One region of the Pseudomonas sp. Tul2A7 genome, then DNA from elsewhere that is predicted to be linked to it. Evidence: predicted binding sites of a transcription regulator. Region 1 holds the regulator's gene; each other region holds the start of a gene.
The links. The regulator FliA, encoded in region 1, starts transcription of late flagellar genes. The targets are predictions, from matches to a motif close to CTAAAGTTTNNNNNNNNNNNGCCGNTAA.

Region 1 (9,925 bases):
GGAAGAGGGCGGTGTGATTGCCATGGTCGGCCCTGCCGGCATGGGCAAGACCACTACTCTCGCCAAGCTTGCCGCGCGTTATGTGCTGAAATACGGCGCGCAGAATGTCGCGCTGGTGAGCATGGACAGTTTCCGCATCGGCGCTCAGGAACAACTGAAGACGCTGGGCCGCATTCTCAATGTGCCGGTAACTCACGTCGATCCGGGCCAATCGCTGGTGCAGGCACTGGATCCACTGCTGCGCAAACGCGTGGTATTGATCGATACTGCCGGCCTGCAAGCCAGTGATCCGGCGCTGCGCATGCAGCTGGAAAGTCTGGCCGGACGTGGCATTCGTTCAAAAAATTATCTGGTCTTGGCAACCACCAGCCAGAAACAGGTTCTAACCGCCGCTTATCACAGTTACAAGCGTTGCGGGCTTGCCGGCTGCATCCTGACTAAACTGGATGAAACGGCCAGCCTTGGCGAAGTGTTGAGCCTGGCGATCAGTCATGAATTGCCGGTCGCGTACCTGACCGATGGCCCACGGATTCCGGATGATTTGCATCTGCCGCGCCGTCATCAACTGGTCAGTCGCGCCGTCAGCGTGCAAATGCAGGAAGAACCCAGCGAAGAAGCCATGGCTGACATGTTCGCTGATATCTATCACAGCCCGACCAAGCAGGTAGGCTGAGGTATTCATGAACAGTTTTTGTACCTACATCGATGGTCTGCCATGCATTGTTCCGGTTGTGAACGCGCAGCCAGTAATGTGGCCTCCGTCTATGCAAGACAAGGTAAAGAAATAACATGGGCAGCATGCATCCCGTACAGGTGATCGCGGTGACCGGCGGCAAAGGTGGCGTCGGCAAGACTAACGTGTCAGTGAACTTGTCGCTGGCGCTGGCAGAGCTTGGCCGTCGGGTCATGCTGCTGGACGCCGACCTCGGTCTGGCGAACGTTGACGTATTGTTGGGGCTGACCCCTAAACGCACGCTGGCCGACGTCATCGAAGGCCGTTGCGAGTTGCGCGACGTGCTGTTGCAAGGCCCCGGTGGCATCCGCATCGTCCCGGCCGCGTCCGGCACGCAAAGCATGGTGCACCTGAGCCCGGCGCAACACGCCGGTCTGATTCAGGCGTTCAGCGACATCGGCGACAATCTCGACGTACTGGTGATCGACACCGCTGCGGGTATTGGTGACTCGGTAGTCAGTTTTGTACGCGCCGCGCAGGAAGTGTTGCTGGTGGTCTGCGACGAGCCAACCTCGATCACCGACGCTTACGCGCTGATCAAACTGCTCAACCGCGATTACGGCATGAACCGCTTCCGCGTGCTGGCCAACATGGCGCAGAGCCCGCAGGAAGGGCGCAACCTGTTCGCCAAGTTGACCAAGGTCACGGACCGCTTCCTTGACGTCGCTCTACAATACGTCGGCGCCGTGCCTTACGACGAAAGCGTGCGTAAAGCGGTGCAGAAGCAGCGCGCGGTGTACGAAGCCTTTCCGCGTTCCAAGTGCGCACTGGCGTTCAAGGCGATCGCGCAGAAGGTCGACACCTGGCCGCTGCCCGCCAACCCGCGTGGCCACCTTGAGTTTTTCGTCGAGCGCCTCGTGCAGCAAACGGCAGGGCCCGTGCTATGACAGCAAGCGGTATGAACTACTACAAGAAGTCGGCACGTGACGCGCAGTACGAGTTGATCGAGCGTTACGCGCCACTGGTCAAACGCATTGCCTATCACTTGCTGGCACGCTTGCCGGCGAGTGTGCAGGTCGAAGACCTGATCCAGGCCGGGATGATCGGCCTGCTCGAAGTCTCGACCAAATATGACGCCAGCAAAGGCGCCAGTTTCGAAACGTACGCGGGCATACGAATCCGCGGCGCGATGCTCGACGAAGTGCGCAAAGGGGACTGGGCGCCACGCTCGGTTCACCGCAATACCCGGATGGTCAGCGACGCAATTCGCTCAATTGAAGCTAAAACCGGCCGTGATGCTAAAGATCACGAGGTTGCGGCCGAACTCCAATTGAGTCTCGACGATTACTACGGGATTTTGAATGACACTTTGGGCAGTCGCCTGTTCAGTTTCGACGACCTGTTGCAGGACGGCGAACACGAAGGGCTGCACGAGGATGGCGCGAGTGCTCATATGGAGCCGTCACGCGATCTGGAAGATGAACGCTTCCAGGCGGCGCTGGCGGACGCGATTGCCAATTTGCCGGAGCGTGAGCGACTGGTGTTGGCGCTGTACTACGACGAAGAGCTGAACCTCAAGGAGATCGGTGAAGTCCTTGGCGTCAGTGAATCGCGGGTCAGCCAGTTACACAGCCAGTGCGCGGCCCGTTTGCGGGGGCGTTTGGGGGAGTGGCGAGCGCGCTGAAGGCAGTGTGGGGACACTGCGAACGAGGCTGGTGCGGTGATGAACGGCACCGGTCTTGCTCTGTTGTGCTCCAGACAGTCTTTGAGTGCTGCGCCGATTGATTGAAGTGGCGCGTCCAGGTGCTGGGCGCGTTTAAGACTGCTTGGAGGTCGAATTGAACAAAGACATGAAAATCCTCATCGTTGATGACTTCTCAACGATGCGGCGGATCATCAAGAACCTGCTGCGTGATCTTGGGTTCACCAACACCGTCGAGGCTGACGATGGCGTGACTGCCATTCCAGTGCTCAACAGCGGAAGCATCGACTTTCTGGTAACGGACTGGAACATGCCGGGCATGACCGGTATCGACCTGCTGCGCCACGTGCGTGCCGATGAAAAGCTCAAGCACCTGCCAGTGCTGATGGTGACTGCAGAAGCCAAGCGCGAGCAGATCATCGAGGCCGCTCAGGCCGGTGTGAACGGCTACGTAGTCAAACCTTTCACGGCTCAGGCGTTGAAAGACAAAATCGAGAAGATTTTCGAACGCATCGGCTGATGAACGCGCGGGGGAGCTATGGAGCATAACGAATCTTCACAGGGCGATTTCGAGTCGACCCTGAAAAAACACGCGGTCGAACTGGTCGAAAGCCTTGAAAAAGGCAGGTTCGGCGACGCTGTGCAACTGATCCATGAGCTCAATCAGACCCGTGACCGTGGCCTGTACCAGGAAGTGGGCAAGCTCACACGTGAACTGCACAGTGCGATCGTCAACTTCCAGATCGACCCGAACATGCCGCAGGCCGAGGAAGTGTCGCAAATCACCGACGCCACCGAACGCCTGGGCTATGTGGTCAAGCTGACGGAAGCCGCGGCCAACCGCACCATGGATCTGGTGGAAAGCGCCACACCGGTGGTCAACAGTCTGGCTGATGAAGCGCAGACCTTGAGCGCCGATTGGGGTCGCTTCATGCGTCGCGAGGTCGGGGCTGAAGAGTTCCGTGAACTGGCGCGCCGGGTCGACGGTTTTCTGTCACGCAGCAGCACGGACAACCGTGCGGTGTCGAGCAATCTCAACGACATCCTGCTGGCCCAGGATTACCAGGACCTCACCGGTCAGGTGATCAAGCGTGTGACCCAGCTGGTCACCGAAGTCGAAAGCAATTTGCTCAAACTCGTGCTCATGGCCAGTCAGGTCGACCGCTTTGCGGGCATCGAACATGACCGCGCCGCGATGCTTGCAGAAAAAGATCCACAAAAACATCTCTCGCAGGGTGAAGGTCCGCAGATTCATGCCGATAAACGAGAAGACGTTGTGTCCGGTCAGGACGATGTGGACGATTTGTTATCCAGCCTCGGGTTCTAGAGTTTTGGAATTTTAGGTTTTTTGGGTTTTTAGACCTGTAGGAGCACCCCATTAATGAGCTTCGGCGCCGATGAAGAGATCCTTCAGGATTTCCTGGTTGAGGCCGGCGAGATTCTTGAGCAACTGTCCGAACAACTGGTCGAGCTGGAAAGCCGCCCGGATGACGCAGATCTGCTCAACGCAATTTTTCGCGGTTTCCACACTGTAAAAGGGGGCGCCGGCTTCCTTCAGCTCAATGAGCTGGTGGAGTGCTGTCACATCGCCGAAAACGTGTTCGACATCCTGCGCAAGGGTGAGCGTCGCGTTGATGCAGAACTGATGGACGTTGTCCTCGAAGCACTGGACGCGGTGAACAGCATGTTCACTGAGGTTCGTGAGCGTGCGCCGATCACCGCGGCCACCCCGGAACTGCTGGCCGCCCTGGCGCGTCTGGCCGAACCGCAATCGGCGGACGAAGCCCCGGCTTCGCCAGTGGCCGAGATGATCGAAGAACTGGTCGTCGAAGGCGACGCGTCGGGCGACATCACCGATAACGAATTCGAACAACTGCTGGACTCGCTGAACGCCGTCAAGGCTGAAGCTGAAGCCCCGGCCGCTGCTGCACCTGCGCAAACGGCCAATGAAGCCGCGAGCGATGAAATCACCGATGCCGAGTTCGAGTCGTTGCTTGATCAGTTGCACGGCAAGGGCCAGTTCGCGGTGGACGCGGTTGCACCAGCGGCGACAGCCCCTGCGGCGCCGGCCAAGGGCGACAGCTCCGACATCACCGACGACGAATTCGAAGCCCTGCTCGATCAGTTGCATGGTAAGGGCAACTTTGCCGTGGACGCGCTGGAGTCGGCGATTGCTTCGGCACCGGCGCCGGCTGCTCCAGCGGCCGCCGCTGCCGGCAGTGATCTGATCAGCGATCACGAGTTCGAATCGCTGCTCGACGAATTGCACGGTAAAGGCAAGTTCTCCGAAGTCGGCACCGCCGCTGCTGGCAGTGCTTCGACCGTCGCCACGCCTGCCGCCAAGGCACCGGCCGCTGCTGCAGCGCCCAAGCCTGCCGCCAAGCCTGAGCCAAAAGCCGAAGCGCCAAAACCGGCTGCCGCTGCTGCACCGGCTCCGGCCCGTGCGCCGGCAACACCGCCACCGGAAAAACCGGCAAGCGAAGCCGAAACCACCGTACGCGTTGACACGGCGCGTCTCGACGAAATCATGAACATGGTTGGCGAGCTGGTGCTGGTGCGTAACCGTCTGGTGCGCCTGGGTCTGAACAGCGGCGATGAAGCCATGCAAAAGGCCGTGTCGAACCTCGACGTGGTCACGGCTGACTTGCAGACCGCCGTCATGAAGACGCGGATGCAGCCGATCAAGAAGGTCTTCGGGCGCTTCCCGCGTCTGGTTCGAGATCTGGCGCGTCAACTGAAGAAAGAGATCAACCTGGAACTGGTGGGCGAAGAAACCGACCTCGACAAAAACCTTGTCGAGGCCCTGGCCGACCCGCTGGTCCACTTGGTGCGCAACGCGGTCGACCACGGCATCGAGTCGCCGGAAGAACGCGAAGCGTCGGGCAAGGCCCGTGGCGGTCGCGTGGTGCTGGCGGCCGAACAGGAGGGCGACCACATCCTGCTGTCGATTTCCGATGACGGCAAAGGCATGGACCCGAACGTCCTGCGCGCCATCGCGGTTAAACGCGGCGTGATGGACAAGGACGCGGCCGATCGCCTCAGCGACACCGAGTGCTACAACCTGATTTTCGCCCCGGGTTTCTCGACCAAGACCGAGATCTCCGACGTCTCCGGCCGCGGTGTCGGCATGGACGTGGTGAAGACCAAGATTTCCCAGCTCAACGGTTCGATCAACATTTATTCGACCAAGGGCCAGGGCTCGAAGATCGTCATCAAGGTGCCGCTGACCCTCGCGATCATGCCAACCCTGATGGTCATGCTCGGCAATCAGGCGTTTGCGTTCCCGTTGGTCAACGTCAACGAAATCTTCCACCTCGACCTGTCGACCACCAACGTCGTCGACGGTCAGGAAGTGGTGATCGTGCGGGACAAGGCCTTGCCATTGTTCTACCTCAAGCGCTGGCTGGTCAGCTCCGCCGCTCACGAAGAGCAGCGTGAAGGCCACGTGGTGATCCTTTCGGTGGGCACCCAGCGGATCGGCTTCGTCGTCGATCAACTGGTCGGCCAGGAAGAAGTGGTCATCAAGCCATTGGGCAAAATGCTGCAGGGCACTCCGGGCATGTCCGGCGCCACCATTACCGGTGACGGCCGCATCGCGCTGATTCTCGATGTTCCAAGCATGCTCAAGCGTTACGCCGCACGGCGTATTTGAATCCGGGGCGGCGGGGCGACAACGTCCCGCTGCACCTAATGGAGTGTTTATGGCAGTCAAAGTCCTGGTGGTGGACGATTCGGGTTTTTTCCGCCGCCGCGTCTCGGAAATTCTTTCTGCGGATCCGAGCATTCAGGTGGTCGGCACCGCCACCAACGGTAAAGAGGCGATTGATCAGGCGCTGGCACTCAAGCCGGACGTGATCACCATGGACTACGAGATGCCAATGATGGACGGCATCACGGCAGTGCGGCACATCATGCAGCGCTGCCCGACCCCGGTGTTGATGTTCTCCTCGCTGACCCACGAAGGCGCCCGGGTCACCCTCGATGCGCTGGACGCCGGCGCGGTGGATTTCCTGCCGAAGAATTTCGAAGACATCTCGCGCAATCCGGAGAAGGTCAAGCAATTGCTGTGCGAAAAGGTGCATAGCATCTCGCGCAGTAATCGTCGTTTCAGTGCTTATAGCGCACCGGCTCCAGCCGCAGCGCCAACGCCTGCACCGGCTCCGGCGCCATCCAGCTTCAGCAGCCACAGCACCAGCGCACCGGCACGTCCGGCACCCGCGCCTGTGCATGCACCTGCTCCAAGCCGTGCTCCGGCTGCCAGCGCTTCGTCGCCGGCACCGAAACGCAAAGCCTACAAACTGGTTGCCATCGGCACGTCGACGGGCGGCCCGGTTGCCCTGCAACGTGTGCTGACGCAGTTGCCAGCGAACTTCCCGGCGCCGATCGTGCTGATCCAGCACATGCCGGCAGCGTTCACCAAGGCGTTTGCCGAACGTCTCGACAAGCTGTGCCGCATCAGCGTCAAGGAAGCCGAGGACGGCGACATCCTGCGTCCGGGCCTGGCGTTGCTCGCGCCCGGTGGCAAGCAAATGATGATCGATGGCCGTGGCGCGGTGAAAATCCTCCCGGGCGACGAGCGTCTGAACTACAAGCCGTGCGTGGACATCACCTTCGGTTCGGCAGCGAAATCCTACGGCGACAAAGTTCTGGCGGTGGTGTTGACCGGCATGGGCGCCGATGGCCGTGAAGGCGCGCGTCTGCTCAAGCAGGGCGGCAGCGCCGTGTGGGCGCAGGATGAAGCCAGTTGTGTGATCTACGGCATGCCGATGGCTATCGTCAAAGCCGACCTCGCCGACGCGGTGTATAGCCTCGACGACATCGGCAAGCACATTGTCGAGGCGTGTATCTGATGGATGTTCTAAGCCTTATCGGGATCATCATGGCGTTCGTCGCCATCATCGGCGGTAACTACCTTGAAGGTGGTCACCTCGGTGCGCTGGCCAACGGCCCGGCGGCATTGATCGTACTGGGCGGCACCATCGGTGCCGCACTGCTGCAATCGCCGATGAGCGCGTTCAAACGCGCCATGCAGATTCTGGCGTGGATCTTCTTCCCGCCGCGTGTGGACTTGGCCGGCGGCATTGATCGCGTGGTCAACTGGAGCCTCACCGCACGCAAGGAAGGTCTGCTCGGGCTGGAAGGCGTGGCCGATGCCGAACCGGACAACTACTCGCGCAAGGGCCTGCAACTGCTGGTCGACGGTGCCGAGCCGGAAGCGATTCGCAGCATCCTCGAAGTGGATTTCTACACCCAGGAAGCCCGCGACATCGAAGCCGCGAAAGTCTTCGAAAGCATGGGCGGCTACGCGCCGACCATCGGCATCATCGGCGCGGTGATGGGCCTGATCCACGTGATGGGCAATCTTGCTGATCCGACCCAGTTGGGCAGTGGCATTGCTGTGGCTTTCGTTGCGACCATCTATGGTGTGGCCAGTGCCAACCTGATCCTGTTGCCGGTGGCAGCCAAATTGAAGTCAATCGCGTTGCGGCAGTCGCGTTATCGCGAAATGTTGTTGGAAGGCATTTTGTCGATCGCCGAAGGTGAAAACCCTCGCTCCATTGAGTTGAAGCTGCAAGGCTTCATGGACTAAGGGAATAACCTCATGGCACGTCGTCGCCACCAGGAAGAGCATGTAAACCACGAACGCTGGCTGGTTTCCTACGCTGACTTCATCACGTTGCTGTTCGCGTTCTTCGTGGTCATGTACTCGATTTCGTCGATTAACGAAGGCAAGTACAAAGAGATTTCCGAAGCGCTGGTCGGGGTCTTCAAGGACTCCGACCGCGCGCTCAAACCGATTCCGATCGGCGACGAGCGACCGAAAACCGTGACCCCGGCCAAGCCGCTGGTCAAGGACGCCGAGCAGATCGACGCCGGTATCGCCGGCGCCAGCGATCCGCTGAAAAGCATCGCCGATGACATCAGCGCTGCGTTCGGCGACTTGATCAGCTCCAACCAGATGACCGTGCGCGGCAACGAACTGTGGGTCGAGATCGAACTCAACTCCAGCCTGTTGTTCGGCAGCGGTGACGCCATGCCGAGCGATATCGCGTTCAACATCATCGACAAGGTTGCAGCGATTCTGAAACCGTTCGACAACCCGATTCACGTCGAAGGCTTCACCGACGATCAACCGATCCGCACCGCGCAGTACCCGACCAACTGGGAGCTGTCCTCGGCGCGTTCGGCAAGCATCGTGCGCATGCTGGCCATGCAGGGTGTGAACCCTGGCCGATTGGCATCGGTGGGTTACGGCGAGTTTCAACCGGTGGCCAACAACGCTACCGCTGAAGGCCGGGGGAAAAACCGCCGGGTGGTTCTGGTGGTCTCGCGAAATCTCGATGTACGTCGCAGTCTCACGGGCACCGGAACCGCCAATGCGCAACCGGACGCTGCGTTGAAGCGTGCTGGCACACAAACTGCACCGACCCCGGTCAAGACGCCGGGACGCGAGAGTGCCGTCAATTCTCCGTCACCCGCATTAACACGCTGAGCTATGTCTCGGTCGAGCATATCGGCCGGGAGGAACGAACTGAATGAGAGTCTGGGCAGTCGCCAATCAAAAGGGTGGTGTCGGTAAAACCACATCTTCCATCGCTTTAGCCGGATTGCTGGCCGAGGCGGGCAAGCGCGTGGTTGTGGTCGATCTCGACCCGCACGGCTCGATGACCAGCTATTTCGGCTACGACCCCGACAGCCTGGAGCACAGCAACTACGACCTGTTTCTGCACAAGGGCAGCGTGCCGCAAGGACTGCCGGGGCAGTTGCTGTTGTCGACCAGCGATGAACGCATTTCCCTGCTGCCATCGAGCACCGCACTCGCGACCCTTGAGCGTCAGTCGCCGGGGCAGAGTGGCCTCGGTCTGGTAATCGCCAAGAGTCTGGCGCAGCTGTGGCAGGATTTCGATTACGCGGTGATCGACAGCCCGCCGTTGCTCGGCGTGCTGATGGTCAACGCCCTCGCGGCGAGCCAGCAACTGGTGATCCCGGTGCAGACCGAGCATCTGGCCGTCAAAGGTCTGGAGCGCATGGTCAACACCTTGGCGATGATCAATCGTTCGCGCAAACAGGCGTTGCCGTTCAGCATCGTGCCGACCCTGTTCGACCGCCGTACGCAGGCATCGATGCATACCTTGCGTGTGCTGCGCGACAAATTCCCAGAAGAGATCTGGCAGGGTTATATCCCGGTCGATACCCGTCTGCGCGATGCCAGTCGTGCCGGTGTCACGCCTTCGCAATTCGACGGCAAGAGCCGTGGCGTGCTGGCGTATCGCGCGCTGCTCAAGCATCTGTTGGCGCAACAACTTGTTCCGCAGGTGGCTTGAGCATGAATCGGCCGCTGAAGTTGACGTCGAAGCCGCAGTTGGCTTTGCAGTCGTATCTGGACAGTTTGTTGGAGGAGATTCCCGACGAATTGCCGGCGCAGGTTGCGGCGCGGCCTGAGGTGATTGAAAGCGCTGAAGCGCTGGATGAATTCCAGGCGGCGGTACTGGAAGAACAGGCGCGTGACGCGCAAAAAGCTGTTGCGCCTGTTGCTGCGCCTGCCGTCG
Region 2 (9,925 bases), 3.2 Mb from region 1:
GCCCTCCGTATCGCCCTGATCGGCGACTACGATCCGCAAGTCACCGCCCACCAAGCCATTCCCGTCGCCCTCGGGCTGGTCGCCGAACACCTCAACCGCAACGTGCAATTCGAATGGTTGCCCACCGAGCAGATCCACGCCGATACGCCGCTCGAGCGGTTCGACGGTTTCTGGTGCGTCCCCGCCAGTCCTTACAAAAGTGAAGCCGGCGCATTGCGGGCGATCCGTTTTGCCCGCGAACAGCGGCGCCCTTTCCTCGGCACCTGCGGCGGTTTTCAGCATGCAGTGCTGGAATTTTCCCGCAACGTGTTGGGTTGGGAGGATGCGGAACACGGTGAAACATCGCCCGACTCTGAACGCGCGGTACTCACGCCGTTGACCTGTTCGCTGGTCGAAGCGGTGGACAGTATTCATTTGGTGCCCGGGTCGTTGATCGCCAAGGCGTACGAAACGTCGCAGATTCGTGAAGGCTATCGCTGCCGCTTCGGTGTGAATCCGCTGTTCGAACGGGAACTGTTGAACGATCGGCTACACGCCGTGGGTCATGATTCGACGGGGGATTTGCGCGCAATTGAACTCAAGGATCAGCGGTTCTTTGTCGCCACGTTGTTTCAACCGGAACGCGCGGCGCTCAAAGGGCAGATGCCGCCGCTGGTGCGCGCGTTTGTTGAAGCTTGTGCGGAGTCACGTTGATGGCTGCCTGCTTTGCGGTGATTTTTACGTCGACTCGAACCGAGGGTGACAACGGCTATGCCGATGCGGCTGAGCGCATGGCTGCGTTGGTGAGTGAGCAGCCGGGGTTTCTTGGGGTGGAGTCGGTTCGAGGGGCGGATGGCGTGGGGATTACGGTGTCGTATTGGCAGAGCGAAGCGGCGATTCTGGCGTGGCGGCAGCATCCTGAGCATCGGGAGATTCAGGCGCGTGGTCGTTCGCAATGGTATTCGGCGTTTCATACGCGGGTGTGCAAGGTTGAACGCGAGTATCGGTTCGGGCCATAAAATAGCGGCGCATTGACGGCCGCCTTCGCGAGCAGGCTCGCTCCCACAGGGGATTTGTGATCGACGCAGATCCAATGTGGGAGCGAGCCTGCTCGCGAAGAGGCCCTCACCCTCACAGCAAAACTTCAGCCCCGCACCAGACTGCGCACCGCCACAATCTCCGGCACTTCAACTTTGCTCATATAAACGCGCAACGGCTCGGTGATGTTGATTCGGTCATCAATATTCTGATCCAGCAACAACTGAATCAACTCGCGTTTAAGCGTCATGGTCTGCGCTGTCGCCGGCGCCCAGACGAATTCATTCACAGGAATAATGCCGTCATCGGCCACGTCCATGCCGAACGAATCTTCGCTGAAGCGCACGATGTATTGACCGGTTTTGCGGTTAAGACCGACAAAACCCTTGAGATCGTCGGCAGCCTGGCAGATGAGTTGGGAGGTGATGCGCATGGTAAACCTCACGAAAAAAGATCGATGGTTTACACGCAGGGCAACTGCACGGCGCGCCCTCTGCCGGAGCGTCTGCCGTTGGCAAGCGTACTGCAAACCGCGCCACAAAAGTGCAGGAAAAATCGCTTTTAATACGTTTATGTCGGTCCTGCGATAGCACCCGAGCGTTTCAGTTGTTAAAAGGTACGTCTTTGAAAATGCCCTGCGAAAGGAACTCGAACATGCCCGCTACTTTCACCAAAAGCGCTCTGGTCCTGAGCCTGCTGCTCGGCCTCGGTCAGGCGCACGCCGCCAGCCAGACTGATCCGAAAGCGATCGCTGCCGCCAACGGTATCCCGCACCCGGCGGTGATCGCCCACCGTGGCGCGTCTTTCGATGCACCGGAATCCACCGCTGCCTCCTACAAACTGGCTCGCGACCTGGGCGCCGATTACCTGGAAATGGACTTGCAGCGCAGCAAGGACGGCGTGCTGTTCGCCCTGCACGACGACAACCTGCAACGCACCACTGACGTTGCCAGCAAGTTTCCGGAGCGCAAAGACGCCTCGGCCACCGCGTTCACCATGGCCGAACTGAAAACCCTCGATGCCGGCAGCTGGTTCAACGCCAAGTACCCGGATCGCGCCCGCCCGTCCTACGCCGGGCTGAAAATTCTGACTCTCGATGAAATCATCGACATCGCTCAGGCCAATCCGCAACACAAGCCGGGCCTGTACATCGAGACCAAAGAGCCGCAGCTGTTTCCCGGGATCGAGAAAGACCTCAAGGAAAAACTGCAGGATCGTGGCTGGCTGAGCCCGGCCGGTTCGAAACTGGCGAAAAGTGCGCTGGGTGTTGGTCAGGGTAAAGGCAAAGTGATCCTGCAGACGTTCGAGAAAAACAGCCTCGAACTGCTGGAAAAAGAAATGCCGCAAGTGCCGAAAATCCTCCTGTTGTGGGTGGGCGAAGGCAGCATCGAGCCGAAATCGAAAGTGACGTTTGCCGAATCCGGCGAGAAAAACAAAAACGTTTTCTACGGCAAGCAAGAGCCGAAGTCCGAAGCCGAATTCAAACAATGGGTGGATTACGCCAAGTCGCAAGGTGCCATCGGTACCGGCCCGTCGGCGAAGCTGACCAAGGGCGGCGACCAGAGCTATTCGGATCTGGTGCAACCGTGGATGAACCAATACACCCACGACCAAGGCATGCTGGTGCACGTCTACACCGTCGACGAGCCGGTGGACTTCGAGAAAGTCATGGCGGCCGGTGTCGACGGCATCTTTACCAACCGTGCCAGCGAGCTGTTGAAATTCTATAAACGCCCGGCGTCCGCCAGTGTTGATCAGGTGCTGAAGAACAACGGTTTCTGATCTGAAATCGAGGCGCCTTCATTGCGGGCAAGCCACACTTCCACAGGTTCTGTGCAGGTGCAGGGCTTGCCCGTTTTGTTTGGGTTTGGGATTTTAAGGGTGAGTTAAGTTGTGCCGGTTAACCTGAGGCCACTTAAACGAATCACCCCAAGGAACGAACCGATGAAAACTTTGACTGCCCTGTTTACCGCCGCTGCTCTGACTCTTACCGCTGGCCTGGCCCAGGCTGATGTTCGCGTTGACCAGATTCCTGAACTGGTTAAGTCGGGCAAGATCAAGTCGCTGGAGTCGATGAACGCCGAAGCACTGAAACTGCATCCGGGTGCGACTATCACTGACACGGATCTGGATAACCACTTCAACGGTTATGAGTATGAAGTTGAATTGAAAACTGCTGATGGCAAAGAGTTCGATGTGGACTTTGATGCAACGACCGGCAAGGTGTTGAGCAACAAGCAAGACACTTGATTGAACGCACCACCAAAAGCCGCACGATTGAAAGATCGTGCGGCTTTTTTGTGTCTGGTGTTTGGCATGGTTGATGTGTTGTCAGTGAGATTTTCTCCCCCTCACCCCAGCCCTCTCCCCCAAGGGGGCGAGGGGGAAAGGGAGCCGATCGGGGGCTATTCAAGACCTGAGTGCGCCTCGATATTTCAGCTCGGCGTAACTCGAATAGTCACCGCGGTCAGTCCCCTCTCCCTCTGGGAGAGGGCTAGGGTGAGGGAAAAGGGCATCACGCCGAGGTGCTGACCAGCGAACCGGAAGTGCTGCTGTCAGAATCCTGCAACGCCTGCAACAGCGAGGCGGTGGCGGTGGACAGGGAGGCCGAGGTGGCGGTGATCTGCGCTTGCGCGGCAGCCACTTCGGCGACCTTCGCATCAGAACTTTCCTGCTTCGCCTGGGCCGCTTGCAACGCTTGCTGCTCCTCCTGCAATTGCTTCTGCAGTTCGGCAATCTGCTTGCGCAGTTCCTTTACCGAATCCGATTCCTCGCTGCTGCTGGAACTGCTGTCACCCGCCGGCGCCGCCCCACCACCGGCGGCGACTTTACCGGTATCGGGCGTAGCTCCCGTGCTGGCGGTTGCTGAGGTAGACGCGTCGTCACCGACGTCACTGATCGAAGTTTTACTGGTGGGTGTCGTGACGGTCTGATTGATCGAAACAGAAGTGATGCTGACCATGAAAAGGCTCCAATGCCGGTTATAGATAACCGGTCATCGACACTGGCCGCATCAATTTGAGATCGACTGTGTACCGACTCGGTATCCGAACCGGTACACAGTCGATGGCGTCAGGCGCTCAGACGCGCGGTGACTTCGTTCAGTTGCCCGGACAGACCATGCAGGTTCTGGCTGGCGCTTTCGGTGCGCTGCACGTTGTCGAGGTTGGTGCTGGCGATCGAAGTGATTTCGGTGAGATTGCGCGAGATGTCCTCGGCCACCGAGGTCTGCTCTTCCGCAGCGGTGGCGATCTGACGGTTCATGTCGCGGATCGCTTCCACGGCGTGGGTGATGCGCTCCAGCATCGCGCCGGCCTGGGTCACCTGCTCGACGCTTTCATCACTGCGCGTCTGGCCGCTGTCGATGGCTTGCGCCGCGTCCACCGCACCGGTCTGCACGCTCTGAATGATCTGGTTGATCTCGATGATCGACTCGGCGGTGCGCTGTGCGAGGTTGCGCACTTCATCGGCAACCACGGCAAAACCACGCCCGGCTTCACCGGCGCGCGCCGCTTCGATCGCGGCGTTGAGTGCCAGCAGATTGGTCTGCTCGGCGATGCCGCGAATCACTTCCAGCACTTTGCCGATACGACCGCTGTCGGCTTCCAGACGACGGATCACCGTGGCGGTGTTGGCGATTTCGCCGCGCATCTGCGTGATCGAGTGGATAGTGCTCTGCATGACCTTTTCACCCTGTTGGGCGGACTGGTCAGCATCGTCCGCAGCACGCGCGGCATCGGCGGCGTGACGCGCCACTTCCTGCGCGGTAGCGGACATTTCGTTCATCGCCGTGGCCACTTGATCGGTGCGGTTGAACTGCTCGTTGGTGCCACCGGCCATGATCGTGGCGATCGCGTTCAACTCACCGCTGGCGCTGTCCAGATCACTCGCGCTGCGCTGCAGACGGGTGAAGGTTTCGGCGAGAAAATCACGCAGGGTGTTGGCGGCAGCGGCAAGATTGCCCAGCTCATCCTGACGGTCGCTGACCACACGTTCGGCCAGTTTGCCGCGGCTCAATTGGGTGACGTAATCGATGAGTTTGCGAATTGGCTCGACCAGGTTGCGGTTGACCAGCCACAGGCTCAACAGGCCGATCAGCAGACCCGACACGAGCATCACCAACAGTCCCAGCCACACGGTGCGATCGGCCTCGGCACTGATCAGCGCCGACTGCGCGGTGCCTTGCTTGCGCAACTCGGCGACCAGTTCACTCATCTGATCGCTGGCGGCGCGGTCGACGCCTTTGACCGCCGCATCACCGGCCGCCGGATCACCACCGGCAGCCACGTAGGCATCACGTCCCCTCTGATACGCAGAACCCAACTGACGATGCTCATCACGCAAACGTTCGATGCGGTTTTTCAGACTCGGCTCTATGCCTTTCTGGCTGGCCAGTTCACCAAGGAGCTTCTGCACATCGCGCTGGCGATCTTCGAACTGGCCCCAATACTTGGCCAGATCCGCCGGTTGCTTGCCGCGCAGCAGGACGTTTTTCCACTCCTGCACCTGCACCTTGAATTGCAGGTTGGCTTCGTCGATCAGTTGCGAGGTATGCAACGGGCCTGCGATCAACCGGCTGTAGCTTTGCACGCCGTTGGACAGAAAATGAAAACAGGCCAGCGCAATCAACAGCACCGCCAGCAGGCTGCCGCTCAGCAGGGCGAGAATTTGCGCTCTCAGGGATTTTTGCAGCATCGGAAGATACTCAGGACAAGGATGAGGCACGCCCGGTAAGGCGTGAAATTGTGCCGGACATCCATGTCGGCGAGCCTTGGTTCATGGCCAATGGCGCGCAACCTAACGCACCTGTGATCGGCGCGCCAGAGCGTTTCTTGAAGAAAATCAGACCATCGGTAAGTCGCTGATTTGACGTCACTTTGCCGTCACATAAACGTCATGTGACATTGCGATGATGCGGCTCAGTGAACCTGCCATTTGCACAACCGACGCACCCTCCTCGCAGCGAGCCTTCATGAACCACAGCCTCGATATCAGCCATCGCGATCCCGATCTGTTTGGCCTGCTCTACGGCTATCGCTTCCTGCCCGGTGAACGTGGCCGCGAAGTCGATTCCGCCACGGCGTTGCGCTGTTTGCAGGACGACAGCGACAGTGGCGAATTTCTTTGGCTGCACCTCAATCTGGCGCACGCGGCGTGCGAGCGCTGGATGAAAAGTCATCTGCAATTGCCCGAGGAGTTTTTCGAGGCGCTGCACGAAGGCTCGCGTTCGACGCGCATCGAGCATGTCGATTCGGCGTTGCTGGCGGTGGTCAACGATGTGGTGTTCAACCTGAGCAGCATGGTCTCCTCGGACGTGTCGACGCTGTGGGTTTGTGTGCGCAGCAAACTGATTGTCAGCGCGCGTTTGCAACCGCTGCACTCGGTGGACAAATTGCGCTCATCGGTGAAGGCCGGCGAACGCTTTCGTTCGCCCTCGGAACTGCTCGTGCATCTGCTGCGCGATCAGGGCGAAGTGCTCACGCAAATCGTGCGCAAGACCAGCATGAGTGTTGATCAGGTCGAGGACGAATTGCTCTCCTCGCGACTGTCGACCAACCGTGCAGAACTCGGTGCCAACCGGCGCGTGCTGGTGCGTTTGCAACGGCTGCTGGCGCTGGAACCGGGTTCGTTGTTGCGTCTGCTTAACCGGCCGCCGCCGTGGTTGCAGAAGGAGGACGTCAAGGAGCTGCGCAAGTCCACCGAGGAGTTTGCGCTGATCATCAACGACCTCACTGCGCTGGGTGAGCGGATCAAACTGCTGCAGGAAGAGATCGCCGCCAACCTCAACGAACAGAGCAACCGCACGCTGTTCACCCTGACGGTGGTGACTGTGCTGGCGCTGCCGATCAACATCATTGCCGGTTTCTTCGGGATGAATGTGGGTGGCGTGCCGTTGTCGCAGGATCCGGAGGGGTTCTGGATATTGGTCGCGCTGGTGGCGACGTTTACCGTGATTGCCGGGCGGTGGGCGTTTCGCAAGCGCGGGGACTATTGATTTCTCCACACGCTCGTTCCCACGCTCTGCGTGGGAATGCATCGAGTGACGCTCTGCGTCACTGGGACGCGGAGCGTCCCGGGCGGCATTCCCACGCAGAGCGTGGGAACGAGCAGAAGACCGACGGTTGGGCTAATCAGCCAAACACTGACATGGCGCAGTCACTCTGTAACATTCTGCAACGATCATGGGCGACATTCCTTCCCTCGCTCAGGATTGTCCGCTCATGGCTACTCCCTCCCTGACCGCCAGCCCCACGTCCGCCCACAGCGGCAGGCCAGCCCTCGACAAGAAAACCGGCCCGTTTACCTACGTGATCTTTTTCGCCGTGCTGGCGATGGGGATGCTGTTCACCGCCTACAGCCTGATGCACGACATGCACGAACTCGGCACGGTGGTCACCACCTGGACCCCGTTTCTGCTGCTCGGTGTGGCGCTGTTGATTGCCCTGGGTTTCGAGTTCGTCAACGGTTTCCACGACACCGCCAACGCCGTCGCGACGGTGATCTACACCCACTCGCTGCCACCCAATGTCGCGGTGGTCTGGTCGGGGTTCTTCAACTTTCTCGGCGTGCTGCTTTCGAGTGGCGCGGTGGCGTTCGGCATCATCGCGTTGCTGCCGGTGGAGTTGATTCTGCAGGTCGGTTCGTCTGCCGGTTTCTCGATGATCTTTGCTCTGCTGATTGCGGCGATCCTGTGGAACCTCGGCACTTGGTGGCTGGGTTTGCCGGCGTCGTCTTCGCACACGCTGATCGGTTCGATCATCGGTGTCGGTGTGGCCAATGCCTTGATGCACGGCCGCGACGGCACCAGCGGTGTCGATTGGGCACAGGCGACCAAGATCGGATACGCCTTGTTGCTGTCGCCACTGGTGGGTTTCGGTTGTGCGGCACTGTTGCTGCTGGCGCTGCGCGCCTTCGTGAAGAATCGTTCGCTGTATAAAGCCCCGGAAGGCAACACCCCGCCGCCGTGGTGGATTCGCGGTTTGCTGATTCTGACCTGCACCGGCGTGTCCTTCGCCCACGGCTCCAACGACGGCCAGAAAGGCATGGGCCTGATCATGTTGATTCTGGTCGGCACGCTGCCGATGGCGTATGCCTTGAACCGCACCATGCCGGAAGAACAATCGCTGCAGTTTGCCGCCGTGGCGCAAGTCACCCAACAAGCGCTGGTGAAAAGTGCACCGTTGCCGACACCGGCCGATCCGCGTGCGGTCCTTTCCGATTACGTGCGCAGCAAGGACGCCACGCCGCAACTGATCCCGGCCCTCGCCGCTCTCACCGGGCACATCGGTGAAGAAGTCAAAGGTTACGGTTCGCTGGCGAAAGTCCCGGCTGAAGCCATGGGCAACGTGCGTAATGACATGTACCTGGCCAGCGAAAGCATTCGCCTGATGGACAAGAACAAGGTCGGCAATTTCGACGCCGACACCAGCGGCAAACTGCAACTGTTCAAGCAACAGATCGACAACGCCACGCGGTTTATTCCGCTGTGGGTGAAGATCGCCGTGGCCATCGCGCTGGGGCTGGGCACCATGGTTGGCTGGAAGCGCATTGTGGTGACGGTGGGCGAGAAGATCGGCAAGACCCACCTGACCTATGCGCAGGGTGCCTCGGCAGAAACCGTGGCGATGCTGACGATTGGCGCGGCGGACATGTTTGGTTTACCGGTGTCGACGACCCATGTGTTGTCATCCGGTGTGGCCGGGACCATGGTCGCCAACGGTGGCGGGTTGCAGATGAAGACTATCCGCAATCTGCTGATGGCGTGGGTGCTGACACTGCCGGCGGCGATCCTGCTGTCGGGCAGCCTGTATTGGCTGTTCACCCAGATCTTCTGACGAACGAAGATCCCTTGTAGGAGTGAGCCTGCTCGCGATAGCGGTGTACCAGTCAACATTGATTAAACTGACACACCGCTATCGCGAGCAGGCTCACTCCTACAGTTTTGACCGGTGTTCAGGTTCAGAGCGCGGAGCGAATCAGATCGCCGAGCCAGTCCATAAACACCCGCACCCGCAGCGGCAAATGCCGTTGCCGCGCATACAACAATGAAATCCCCATCGCCGGCGCGGTGAACTGCGGCAACACGGTGACCAGTTCGCCGTTTTCCAGATGCGGTTGCATGCCGGTGCGCGGCACCTGAGTAAGGCCGAAGCCGCCGAGGCACGCCGACTCGTAAGCGTCAGTACTGTTGACCGTAATGCTGCCAGCCATCGGCAGGCGTTTAACCTGACCGCCCTCCTCGTATACAAAGCCTTCCGAACGCGAACCGAGCACGCCAACGTAATGCACCAGCCGATGCTGCGCCAGGTCCTCCAGCGTTTGCGGCACACCGTAGCGCTCAAGGTAGGCCGGGCTGGCGCAATTGACCATAGGGAAGTCCCCGAGGTGCCGCGCGACCACCGATTGATCGGGCTGCGCGCCAATCCGCACCACGCAATCGAACCCTTCGCTGAGCAAGTCGACGCGTCGATCGGTGCTGCTGATTTCCAATTCCAGATTCGGGTGGCGATCCATGAACTGCGGCAGGCGCGGCATGATCAGACGCCGCGCGAGAATGTTCGGCAGGTCGACACGAATACGCCCGGTCAGCGAGGCCTCGTCCTGCCGAAACAGGCCCTCGATTTCGTCCATGTGCGAGAGCAGATCCTTGCTGCGTTCGTACAACACCAGACCGTCCTGCGTTGCCTGCACTTTGCGCGTGGTGCGTTGCAGCAGGCGTGTGCCGAGCAGGGCTTCCAGCGCTTGCACGTGTTCGGACACGGTTGAGCGGGGCAGTCCGAGACTTTCCCCGGCGAGAGTGAAACTCGACAGTTCGCTGACCCGGACGAAGGTGCGCAGCAGTTCCAGTTTGTTCATGGCAGGCCTTTTATTGTTCGGCTGAGCCGATCAGTGATTCCGGATTCAGTCT
Region 3 (9,925 bases), 2.1 Mb from region 1:
GGAAGCCTTTACGTTTGCCCAACACCAGGCAGGCAATCAGACCGGCGACACCGGCGTTGATGTGCACCACGGTGCCGCCCGCAAAGTCGAGCACGCCCCAGTCCCACATCAGGCCGCCGTTGCCGGACCAGACCATGTGCGCGATCGGCGCGTAAACCAGGGTGAACCAGATAGCCATGAAGATCAGCATCGCGGAGAACTTCATCCGCTCGGCGAACGCACCGACGATCAGCGCCGGGGTGATGATCGCGAAGGTCATCTGGAAGGTGATGAACACCGCCTCAGGGAACAGCGCCGCTGGGCCGGTCAGGCTCGAAGGCGTGACACCGGCGAGGAACGCCTTGCCCATGCCGCCGAAGAACGAGTTGAAGTTGACGACGCCCTGCTCCATGCCGGTGGTGTCGAACGCAATGCTGTAGCCATAAATGACCCACAGGATGCTGATCAGACCGGTAATGGCGAAGCACTGCATCATCACGGAAAGAATGTTTTTCGAGCGAACCATGCCGCCGTAGAACAGCGCCAGGCCCGGGATGGTCATGAACAGCACGAGGGCTGTCGAGGTGAGCATCCAGGCAGTGTCGCCAGAATTGAGGACTGGGGCCGCCACTTCGTCTGCCGCCATTGCAAGGCTTGGCATTACGATGGACAACAGGGCTCCTAGCCCTGCGAATTTACGCAGAGTCATATTGTTTTCTCCTGGGGCGTTGGGGTTTGTGGCGGCGTTTAAATCGCGTCGGTATCGGTTTCGCCGGTACGGATGCGGATCGCCTGTTCCAGATTGACCACGAAGATCTTGCCGTCACCGATCTTGCCGGTGTTGGCCGCCTTGGTGATCGCCTCGATAACCCGATCCAGATCCTTGTCGTCGATGGCCACGTCGATTTTCACCTTGGGCAGAAAATCGACCACATATTCCGCGCCGCGATACAGCTCGGTGTGACCCTTCTGCCGGCCGAAGCCTTTGACTTCAGTAACGGTAATGCCCTGCACGCCGATTTCGGACAGCGACTCGCGCACGTCGTCCAACTTGAACGGCTTGATGATGGCAGTGACTAGCTTCATGAAAACTCTCTCCCGAATTGGTGGACTTGCCCCAGGAAAACAAACCCGACTCAAGTCTAAGCGCAGTGCCTGGCTTTGTAACGCATCGTCGGCCTTACCTGCCCGACTGACGCCAGCTAACCGCTGCCGACGAAACTCCCCGCTCCGTCTGCCGCACTGCATTCGTCACAGCGACTGCATCAGTGCATGGGTCGAAGGTGACTAAGCAGAAACCTTGCCATCTCGCCAAAATCCCCTGATTTCAATCCCTTGGCCGCTGCCGCAAGCCATCCCGTGCAAAACGCCATCCGGATACGCACAACAACGGTGCGTCGCCATCCGTCCGCCTGCGCGAAAAGCGTGCATCCCTGACCACGAGATTGACTATAGACACTGCGTGATACACTGCCGGCCATTGTTTCCAGGACATCCACCATGCTCGCGCCCAAAGACTTCCTCGACGCCCTGAGCGGCACCGCCTCCCGCCTGTTCAGCGGCGACACCCCGCTGCCGAAAGCCGAAATCGAAAGCCAGTTCAAGATGCTGCTGCAGAGTGCGTTCAGCAAACTCGATCTGGTCAGCCGTGAAGAGTTTGATAGTCAGATGGTTGTGTTGGCGCGTACTCGCGCTCGACTTGAGAGTCTCGAAGCCAAAGTCGCCGAGATGGAAGCCAAGCTGACGCCGCCCGCTGAATAATCCGCGCCCCCTGTAGGAGCTGCCGAAGGCTGCGATCTTTTGATCTCCAGCCCTTCAACCATCCCGGCAACGTCCTACAACCTGAATGACCGCCGTCCGATTGCGCCGAAAAGCCCCGGTTCCTAAGCTCATCCGATGCTGAATGTTCAGCACCGGGTTTGGCGACCTGGAAAGCTTAAGGCGCACGACTACCATGATGGCGGCTACATTTACCGCCTCATCGAGTTATGGCGGTTGTGCGTGGGAGATCTTCGGGTCTGCCGGGTTCCTTTTGCTCCGGTTCGCCAACCCGCGTACAACTGCCACCCAATCGTTTGGCGACGATTGAGGGCAGCCCCTTAAGCAAGAGGAACTGCTCAATGAATCAAGAAGAGACTTGTCTGACCCCGCACATCTTCACCCGCCACAAACTCCCCCTCCACGCCCTCCTCATCCAGAACCAACCCTGGTTCTGCGCTCGAGACCTGAGCCGCCTGCTGCACATCTACCTCAACGAACGCATGCTGCGAAAACTCGACCCCGACCAATACCAGACCCGCAAAACCCTTATCCACAACCAGATCGAAAACACCCTGCTGATCAGCGAATCCGGCATCTACGCCCTCCTCGTCTACCACTACTGCCCCGAATACCGCTCGCTGCGCGAATGGCTCACCCACCAGGTCATCCCCACCCTTCGCGACGCCCAACACCCCAGCACAAGCGAACGCCCACACCTGAGCCTGCTCAATTGGCCGGACATGACGTTGAGTTTGTTGCATTGGAATAATCAGCCGTGGATACGGTTACAAGATGTGCCGCTGATGATGGTGGAACGGGAACAGACCAAGCGCCCAATGACGGGGCCATGGTGGAAAAGAGCTTCGCGGATGCTGCAATCGCTATAAACCCGCATGCCGGAGCTGGGCCCTGCGCAATCGTAAGTCGATTGGAGATTCATCCAGAACTCAGGCGTAGTGTTGAGATGAGTGGCAAGGCTGATTGCCAGATCGGCGCAGATCCTCAGCTGGCATTTCACAAGCTTTTCGATCTCACTTTCGGGCCAGTTCGTGGGCATGGCCAGATCCATGACAGTCATGCCCAACGGCTCCATGAATTCCTTATTCAGAACCTCGCCCGGATGAATCGGGCGCATACCATTGCGGTTCATTTCTCGACTCCAGAGGCTGCGTTGAGTGGCCAAACTGGAACATCCGACTCCCGGATACAAGACCTTCACCCCCCTTTCGCCGGCGTCCTACAACTATTAGGGCATGGCCCTACAAACATTAGCGTCTGCGCCTGATTACGCGACTTTTCCTCCTTGTACTACGGTGGCCAACAAAGCATCTGTCATCCAAAAAAAGAGACCTCAATGAAAGACAAAAAGAGAAGGGCAAAGCTAGAAGAGATTGTTGGATATCACGCTGAAGCACTTCGGTTAGCCGGAGGTATTTCAGCCAATCAGCGTCGTTTTATTGAGGTAGCGGCCAAGTACGGTAAAGAACTCGAACCGGATGGTTGGCTGGCCGGGGGAGGAAGCCAAGTAAGAAATCCCGAAGAAGAAAACTAATGTGGCGCCTCTACTGAAGGTGGAAGGGCACCTTGGCAACATCCAGTGAAGGTTTGCCCTCGCATCCGTGCCACTTGGACTCGCTCTCCCAACTACCCTTAAAAAACCCGCAGGAAGCGGCCCCCGATTCAGCTCAAGGAACGACCATGTCCCTCTCCATCGTCCACAGTCGCGCCCAGATTGGCGTGGAAGCCCCCGCTGTCACCGTCGAAGTTCATCTGGCCAACGGTCTGCCGTCGCTGACCATGGTCGGGCTGCCCGAGGCGGCGGTGAAGGAGAGCAAGGATCGGGTGCGCAGCGCGATCATCAATTCCGGGCTGCAGTTTCCGGCGCGGCGGATCACCTTGAATCTGGCGCCGGCGGATCTGCCCAAGGATGGCGGGCGGTTTGATCTGGCGATTGCCTTGGGGATTCTGTCGGCGAGTGTGCAGGTGCCGTGTCTGACGCTGGATGATGTGGAATGTCTGGGAGAGTTGGCGTTGTCCGGCGCAGTACGAGCGGTGCGCGGGGTTTTGCCGGCAGCATTGGCGGCGCGCAAGGCGGGTCGTGCGCTGGTGGTGCCGCGGGCGAATGCCGAGGAGGCGTGCCTGGCCTCGGGGTTGAAGGTGTTTGCGGTGGATCATTTGCTGGAGGCGGTGGCGCATTTCAATGGACATACGCCGGTTGAGCCGTATGTATCAGACGGGTTGATGCATGCCAGCAAGCCTTATCCCGACTTGAATGAAGTGCAGGGGCAAGTGGCGGCGAAACGGGCATTGCTGATTGCCGCAGCGGGTGCCCATAACCTGCTGTTCAGTGGGCCGCCGGGAACGGGTAAGACATTGCTGGCCAGCCGATTGCCGGGACTGTTGCCGCCGCTGGCCGAGAGTGAAGCGCTGGAGGTGGCGGCGATTCAGTCCGTCGCCAGTGGCGCACCGCTGACCCATTGGCCGCAGCGTCCCTTCCGTCAACCGCACCACTCGGCATCCGGGCCGGCACTCGTTGGTGGCAGCTCGAAGCCGCAGCCCGGCGAAATCACCCTCGCCCACCATGGTGTGCTGTTTCTCGATGAGTTGCCGGAGTTTGATCGCAAGGTATTGGAGGTTTTACGCGAGCCTTTGGAGTCAGGACATATCGTCATCGCCCGAGCGAAGGATCGCGTACGTTTTCCGGCACGCTTCCAGTTGGTGGCGGCGATGAATCCCTGCCCTTGTGGATATCTTGGCGAGCCCAGCGGCAAGTGCTCGTGCACACCGGACATGGTGCAGCGCTATCGCAACAAGCTATCGGGGCCGTTGCTGGATCGGATTGATCTGCACCTGACGGTGGCGCGGGAAGCGACGGCGTTGAATCCTGCGATTAAACCCGGCGAGGACAGCGCCAGCGCTGCGGCATTGGTGGCCGAGGCTCGCGAACGACAGCAGAAGCGTCAAGGCTGCGCCAACGCGTTTCTCGATTTGCCAGGACTGAAAAAACACTGCAAGTTATCCACAGCCGATGAGAAATGGCTGGAATCAGCCTGTGAACGGCTGACGTTATCGCTGCGCTCAGCACACCGGCTACTCAAGGTCGCCCGCACTCTGGCAGACCTTGAGCAAGTCGATGCAATCAAACGCGAACACTTGGCCGAGGCGCTGCAATATCGGCCGGCAACACCTTAATGCTCGGTCAGATCCACCAACGGCGTCTGCCGCACTTCGGTCTCGCGCCCCGCCTGAATCTCGGTCACACGCTTCAAGGCCTTATCCACAGCACCTTTGTCCGCGAGCAGGCTGTAGCTGATCTGGAACTGTTTGTGTTCTTTCGGTGCAATGGTCGGCACCAGATTCAGCGGACGCTGATAGCGGCGATTGTAGGAAAAGCTGGTGCCCGGCTCCAGCCCGGTGACATAGCCCTGGCCTTGCGTATCGGTGTTTTTCCACAGGGAAAACACTGGCAACTGCTGGGTATTGAAGCCGACGGAGACGCCGAGGCTACCGGCCTTATTGTGCAAAACGGTCAGGGTTTCACCTTTGGCGTCGGCATAGGGCACGACGTTGTAGACGGTTTCGTCATAGTCCTTGGTCGGCGCGCGATAGGTCTGCCAGTCAGCCAGATCGCCCTTGGCCTTGTCGTTGAACGGCGATACCTGTTTAACCGGTGCAGCAAAACGTGCGCCCTGCTCGAGGAACGGCGTGCTGAAATTGCTGTGATACAGCGCCTGGTATTCCTTCGGATAATCGCCGTTGTTGGTCAGCGTATCGTTAAGTGCGAAGCGCACGCTGCCGGGCTCGGTGACCAGTTCAGTGACGACCGAGAAGTCGACTTTCTTGAACGCCTGCTCTTTCAGTTCACCGCGCAGGCTGATGGCGTAGGGTGGCTTTTCGTCGATGTGCAGCGTGACGGTACTGGCCGGGATGTTGGCAGCGCGTCCGTGCAGGGTCAGCAGCTCACCATTGTCCATGCCGGGATGGCCGACCCATTCGTAACCACAACGGGTCACCAGCTCATTGAAGCCTTCCAGCCAGCCCAGACCACCGCGGCCGTTGAGTTCGATGAAGGCCGGGTTGACCACATCCTTGACCGGCGAATCCCAGCCCATGCGCACGTTGCCAACAGAGGCGTGCAGAACGTTCATGCCTCGGGTTGGCACCACCGAGAGTTTCATCGTGCCGTTATCGATATCGACGATGCTGACGCCTTCCTGCCGCCCACCGTGCAAGGTACGCAGGCTTACAGAAAAGGGTTTGTCGGTTTTCACGCCAAGCTGCTCACTGGTGATGGTCCAGTTTTGCGCGGGCTTGTTGGTATCGAGAAGGACGTAATCCCAAGCCATGGCGTGGGAGGCAGCAGTGAAAGCGCCGAGGGCGACGGCGAGTTTGAGCGGGGTCATGGCAGCAGCCTTTATTGGAGTTGTGCCATTTTTATAGCGCTGCGGAAACGTTTCAGCAAGTGTATTAGATCGACAGATTGCATGTTCTGCCGAAGATCTTCAGTAATGCAATCGCGAGCAGGCTCGCTCCCACAGGGGATCCGGGTCTTCACAAAATCTGTGAATCACACCGAACACTGTGGGAGCGAGCCTGCTCGCGAAAGCTATTTCAAAGGTGCATCAACGGAAGCGATCAACCTCGGAACGCAAATCCGCCGCCAGCTTCTCAAGCTCCTTGGCGGTAACAGCCAGGTTCGACACAACCTCACGCTGCTCACTGTTGGCCAGTGCAATGCTTTGCAGGTTACTGCTGAGCAAGGTCGCGGTGCTGCTCTGCTCCTGAGTCGCCGTGGTGATCGCAGCAAACTGCTGCCCCGCCGAACGGCTCTGCTCGTCAATACGTGCCAGCGCCGAAGCGACATTGGCGTTGCGCGACAGGCCTTCCTGCATCAGCACATTGCCTTGTTCCATTGTGCTGATCGCGTTGCCGGTTTCCTGCTGGATGCTATGGATCATGCTGGAAATCTCGTCGGTCGCCTGACGGGTGCGCGAAGCCAGGCTGCGCACTTCATCAGCCACCACGGCAAAGCCGCGACCTTGTTCACCGGCACGGGCCGCTTCGATGGCAGCGTTGAGCGCCAGAAGGTTGGTCTGTTCGGCAATCGAGGTGATCACGCCGACGATGCCGCCGATCTCCTGGGAGCGCTGGCCAAGGGTGTTGATCACCGTGGCGGTGCTGTTCAGGGCACCAGCGATTTGCTCCAGAGAGGACGAAGCTTCTTCCATCGAGCTGCGACCAATCTGCGTTTGCTGCGCGTTTTCCAGAGCCAGACGCTGGGTGGCGCCCATGTTGTCGGCGATGTTCAGCGAGGTGGCGCTGAATTCTTCAACCGCGCCGGCCATGCTGGTGATCTCGCCGGACTGCTGCTCCATGCCGTCATACGCGCCGCCGGACAAACCGGACAATGCTTGCGCACGGCTGTTGACCTCTTCCGAAGCGCGGCGGATGTGCTCGACCATGGTCGACAGCGCCTGGCTCATCTGGTTGAACGCGCGGGACAGTTGACCGATTTCGTCGTTGCTCGACACGTTCAGGCGCACGCTCAGATCGCCGGCGCCCAGAGCTTCGGCTTGCCGAACCAGGTCGCTCAGCGGCGCCAACTTGCTGCGCAGCAGCCAGACCACAGAACCGACCGCCAGCAGCATCGCCAGCAAACTGCCGATAGCCAGTTGCGTGCCAACGCTCCAGGTCACCGCACGAATCTCGGCTTTTGGCATGCTCGCCACGACCGCCCACGGCCCACCGTCGAACGGCACCGAGACGCTGTAGAAATCTTCAGCCTTGTCGCTCCAGAACTGGCCTTTGCCCGGGGTTTTGGCCAGGCCGCCAATCACCGTAACCGCCTGATCCAGCGCTTGGACACCCGCCGGAGCCACCAGCCATTTGTTTTGCTCATCGAGCAGCGCCAGCGAGCCGGTCTGACCGATGCGGAAGCGCTTGAGGTTGTCGAACTGGGCGTTCTGCGCGTCGGTGTAGTCGAACCCGACAAACAGCACGGCAATCACTTTGCCGCTGCCGTCACGCACGGGCGTGTATTGAGTCATGTAGGAGCGATCAAACAACAAGGCGCGACCGACATAACCCTGCCCCGCCATCAGCTTCGCATAGGCCGGGTGCGCGTGATCGAGCAAGGTGCCAATGGCGCGAGTGCCATCCTGCTTGGTCAGCGAGGTGCTGACCCGTACGAAGTCTTCGCCGCTGCGCACGAACAGCGTGGCGACGCCAGCGGTCATCTGCTTGAACTCGTCGACTTCCTTGAAGTTGTTGTTCAGCACTTCACTGCCCAAGTGCAGGCCCGGGGTCTGGGTGCCGGCGACGGTCACCGGTTCACTCGGGTGAATGCTCAAACCTGCGCTGAAACGCTTTTCGAACAGCCCGCTCAGACGCTGCGTGCTTTCGCGCAGCGTGCCGTGGAAGGTGCTCAATTGGTCGGCGAGCAGACGCGCTTCACTGGCGAGATGCTCTTCACGGGTAGCAAGGTTGGCGGTATCCAGCGAACGCAGGGCGAATACCGTACTGCCGCTGATAACAATCGCCAGTATCACGGCGAGCGCGAGGCCCAGCTGCGAGGCGATCCGAGCGCGAGGTTGAGACATGGAAAGCTCCTGACCGAACTTCCCGATCCTCCTTGATCGCAGCTCGGATAATTTTCTAATGGGGTGAATCCTGGATACCGGCACGACGGTTCCACATGCACGTATTCGGCGGTAAAGCCGAATACTTGAGCGAGCAGCAGGGTTATGGCACAAGGCCGCCATTGTGGCGGCTCGAACGTTTCAGCTCAAGCGCGCAACCGCCGGCAGTTCCATGGCGCGGACTTCGCCTTGCAGGAAGTCGCTGAGGCGGCGCAAACGTTCACCTCCCGGACGGGTCTTTGGCCACACCAGGTAATAATTCAGTCCGCTGGCGACGGCCGTCGGCCACGGCAAGCTCAGTCGTCCCTGCGCCACATCTTCGGCGACCATCAACAGGTCGCCCATCGACACACCATAACCGCGCGCCGCGGCGATCATCCCTAACTCGAGGGTATCGAACACCTGTCCGCCCTTGAGCGACACCTGATCGGACAGCCCCATGTGCTCCAGCCAACTGCGCCAGTCACGACGATCCGGGGTCGGGTGGAGTAATTCGGTGGACGCCAGCCGGGCCAAATCCCATGGCTGATCATTCAGCAGGTTTGGCGCACCCACCGGAATCAGTTCTTCGGGAAATAACAGGCTCGCCTCCCAGTCCGGTGGAAAATGCCCGTCACTCAACAGCACAGCGCAATCAAAAGGCTCATCGTTGAAGTCCACCGAATCCACATCCATCCAGGCGCTGGTCAGTTGCACTTCGTTGCCCGGCTGCAAGTGGCGGAAGCGACTGAGCCGTGCCAGCAGCCAGCGCATGGTCAGGGTCGACGGCGCCTTCATGCGCAGAATGTCGTCTTCGGCGCGCAAGGTATTGCAGGCCCGCTCCAGCGCCGTGAAGCCTTCGCGGATGCCGGGCAACAGCAGGCGAGCGGCCTCGGTCAGTTGCAGGTTGCGACCACTGCGATGGAATAGCCGGCAAGCGAAATGATCTTCCAGGGTTCGAATATGCCGACTGACTGCGCTCTGGGTGATCGACAACTCTTCCGCCGCACGGGTGAACGAACTGTGCCGTGCCGCCGCTTCAAATGCGCGCAGGGCATACAAGGGAGGAAGACGACGAGACATGCAGAAAGCTCCTACAGCGGGATGCAGCCGACGTGAAAGAATGTGTTCAAGATGAGTTTTAATCATGCCACCCATCCTTTTTATCCCTTTGTGCAAAGCCTGCCAAGCGCCGAGAATCCTCGATCTCCTGTTCCCTCTGAAAATCGAGTGGTGATGACCATGCAGCATCCTGTGCGTACCGAACTCTGGGCCATCCTGCGGCTGTCGGGGCCGTTGATCGCTTCACAGTTGGCGCACATGTTGATGGTGCTGACCGACACCCTGATGATGGCGCGCATCAGCCCCGAAGCACTGGCCGGCGGCGGTCTGGGCGCGGCGAGCTATTCGTTCGTGTCGATCTTCTGCATCGGCGTGATCGCAGCCGTCGGCACGCTGGTGGCGATCCGCCAGGGCGCAGGCGACATTCTGGGCGCTGCACGCCTGACCCAAGCAGGGTTGTGGCTGGCGTGGCTAATGGCACTGGGCGCCGGCTTATTGCTGTGGAA

Region 2: ACOYXJ_RS16590 (methyl-accepting chemotaxis protein) is a predicted target of FliA. The motif match lies at 5,827-5,854, and genes of this name have one in related genera.
Region 3: ACOYXJ_RS10450 (methyl-accepting chemotaxis protein) is a predicted target of FliA. The motif match lies at 8,442-8,469, and genes of this name have one in related genera.

The regions. Positions count from the first base shown of each region.
Region 1 covers NZ_CP186499.1:242,807-252,731, reverse strand. Annotated here, with positions in the region: gene flhF (flagellar biosynthesis protein FlhF) at 1-673, shown strand, start outside; gene fleN (flagellar synthesis regulator FleN) at 790-1,620, shown strand; gene fliA (RNA polymerase sigma factor FliA) at 1,617-2,357, shown strand; gene ACOYXJ_RS01245 (chemotaxis response regulator CheY) at 2,524-2,895, shown strand; gene ACOYXJ_RS01240 (protein phosphatase CheZ) at 2,914-3,702, shown strand; gene ACOYXJ_RS01235 (chemotaxis protein CheA) at 3,757-6,027, shown strand; gene ACOYXJ_RS01230 (protein-glutamate methylesterase/protein-glutamine glutaminase) at 6,077-7,225, shown strand; gene ACOYXJ_RS01225 (flagellar motor protein) at 7,225-7,965, shown strand; gene motD (flagellar motor protein MotD) at 7,978-8,868, shown strand; gene ACOYXJ_RS01215 (ParA family protein) at 8,912-9,700, shown strand; gene ACOYXJ_RS01210 (CheW domain-containing protein) at 9,703-9,925, shown strand, end outside.
Region 2 covers NZ_CP186499.1:3,689,184-3,699,108, reverse strand. Annotated here, with positions in the region: gene ACOYXJ_RS16620 (CTP synthase C-terminal region-related (seleno)protein) at 1-693, shown strand, start outside; gene ACOYXJ_RS16615 (antibiotic biosynthesis monooxygenase family protein) at 693-998, shown strand; gene ACOYXJ_RS16610 (DUF2025 family protein) at 1,124-1,450, opposite strand; gene ACOYXJ_RS16605 (glycerophosphodiester phosphodiesterase) at 1,672-2,799, shown strand; gene ACOYXJ_RS16600 (PepSY domain-containing protein) at 2,962-3,267, shown strand; gene ACOYXJ_RS16595 (hypothetical protein) at 3,533-3,979, opposite strand; gene ACOYXJ_RS16590 (methyl-accepting chemotaxis protein) at 4,090-5,712, opposite strand; gene ACOYXJ_RS16585 (transporter) at 5,990-7,012, shown strand; gene ACOYXJ_RS16580 (inorganic phosphate transporter) at 7,239-8,852, shown strand; gene ACOYXJ_RS16575 (LysR family transcriptional regulator) at 8,977-9,873, opposite strand.
Region 3 covers NZ_CP186499.1:2,343,941-2,353,865, reverse strand. Annotated here, with positions in the region: gene ACOYXJ_RS10490 (ammonium transporter) at 1-688, opposite strand, end outside; gene glnK (P-II family nitrogen regulator) at 727-1,065, opposite strand; gene ACOYXJ_RS10480 (accessory factor UbiK family protein) at 1,480-1,740, shown strand; gene ACOYXJ_RS10475 (BRO-N domain-containing protein) at 2,100-2,627, shown strand; gene ACOYXJ_RS10470 (helix-turn-helix transcriptional regulator) at 2,510-2,818, opposite strand; gene ACOYXJ_RS10465 (hypothetical protein) at 3,095-3,292, shown strand; gene ACOYXJ_RS10460 (YifB family Mg chelatase-like AAA ATPase) at 3,439-4,932, shown strand; gene ACOYXJ_RS10455 (aldose 1-epimerase family protein) at 4,929-6,143, opposite strand; gene ACOYXJ_RS10450 (methyl-accepting chemotaxis protein) at 6,363-8,339, opposite strand; gene ACOYXJ_RS10445 (LysR substrate-binding domain-containing protein) at 8,520-9,440, opposite strand; gene ACOYXJ_RS10440 (NorM family multidrug efflux MATE transporter) at 9,600-9,925, shown strand, end outside.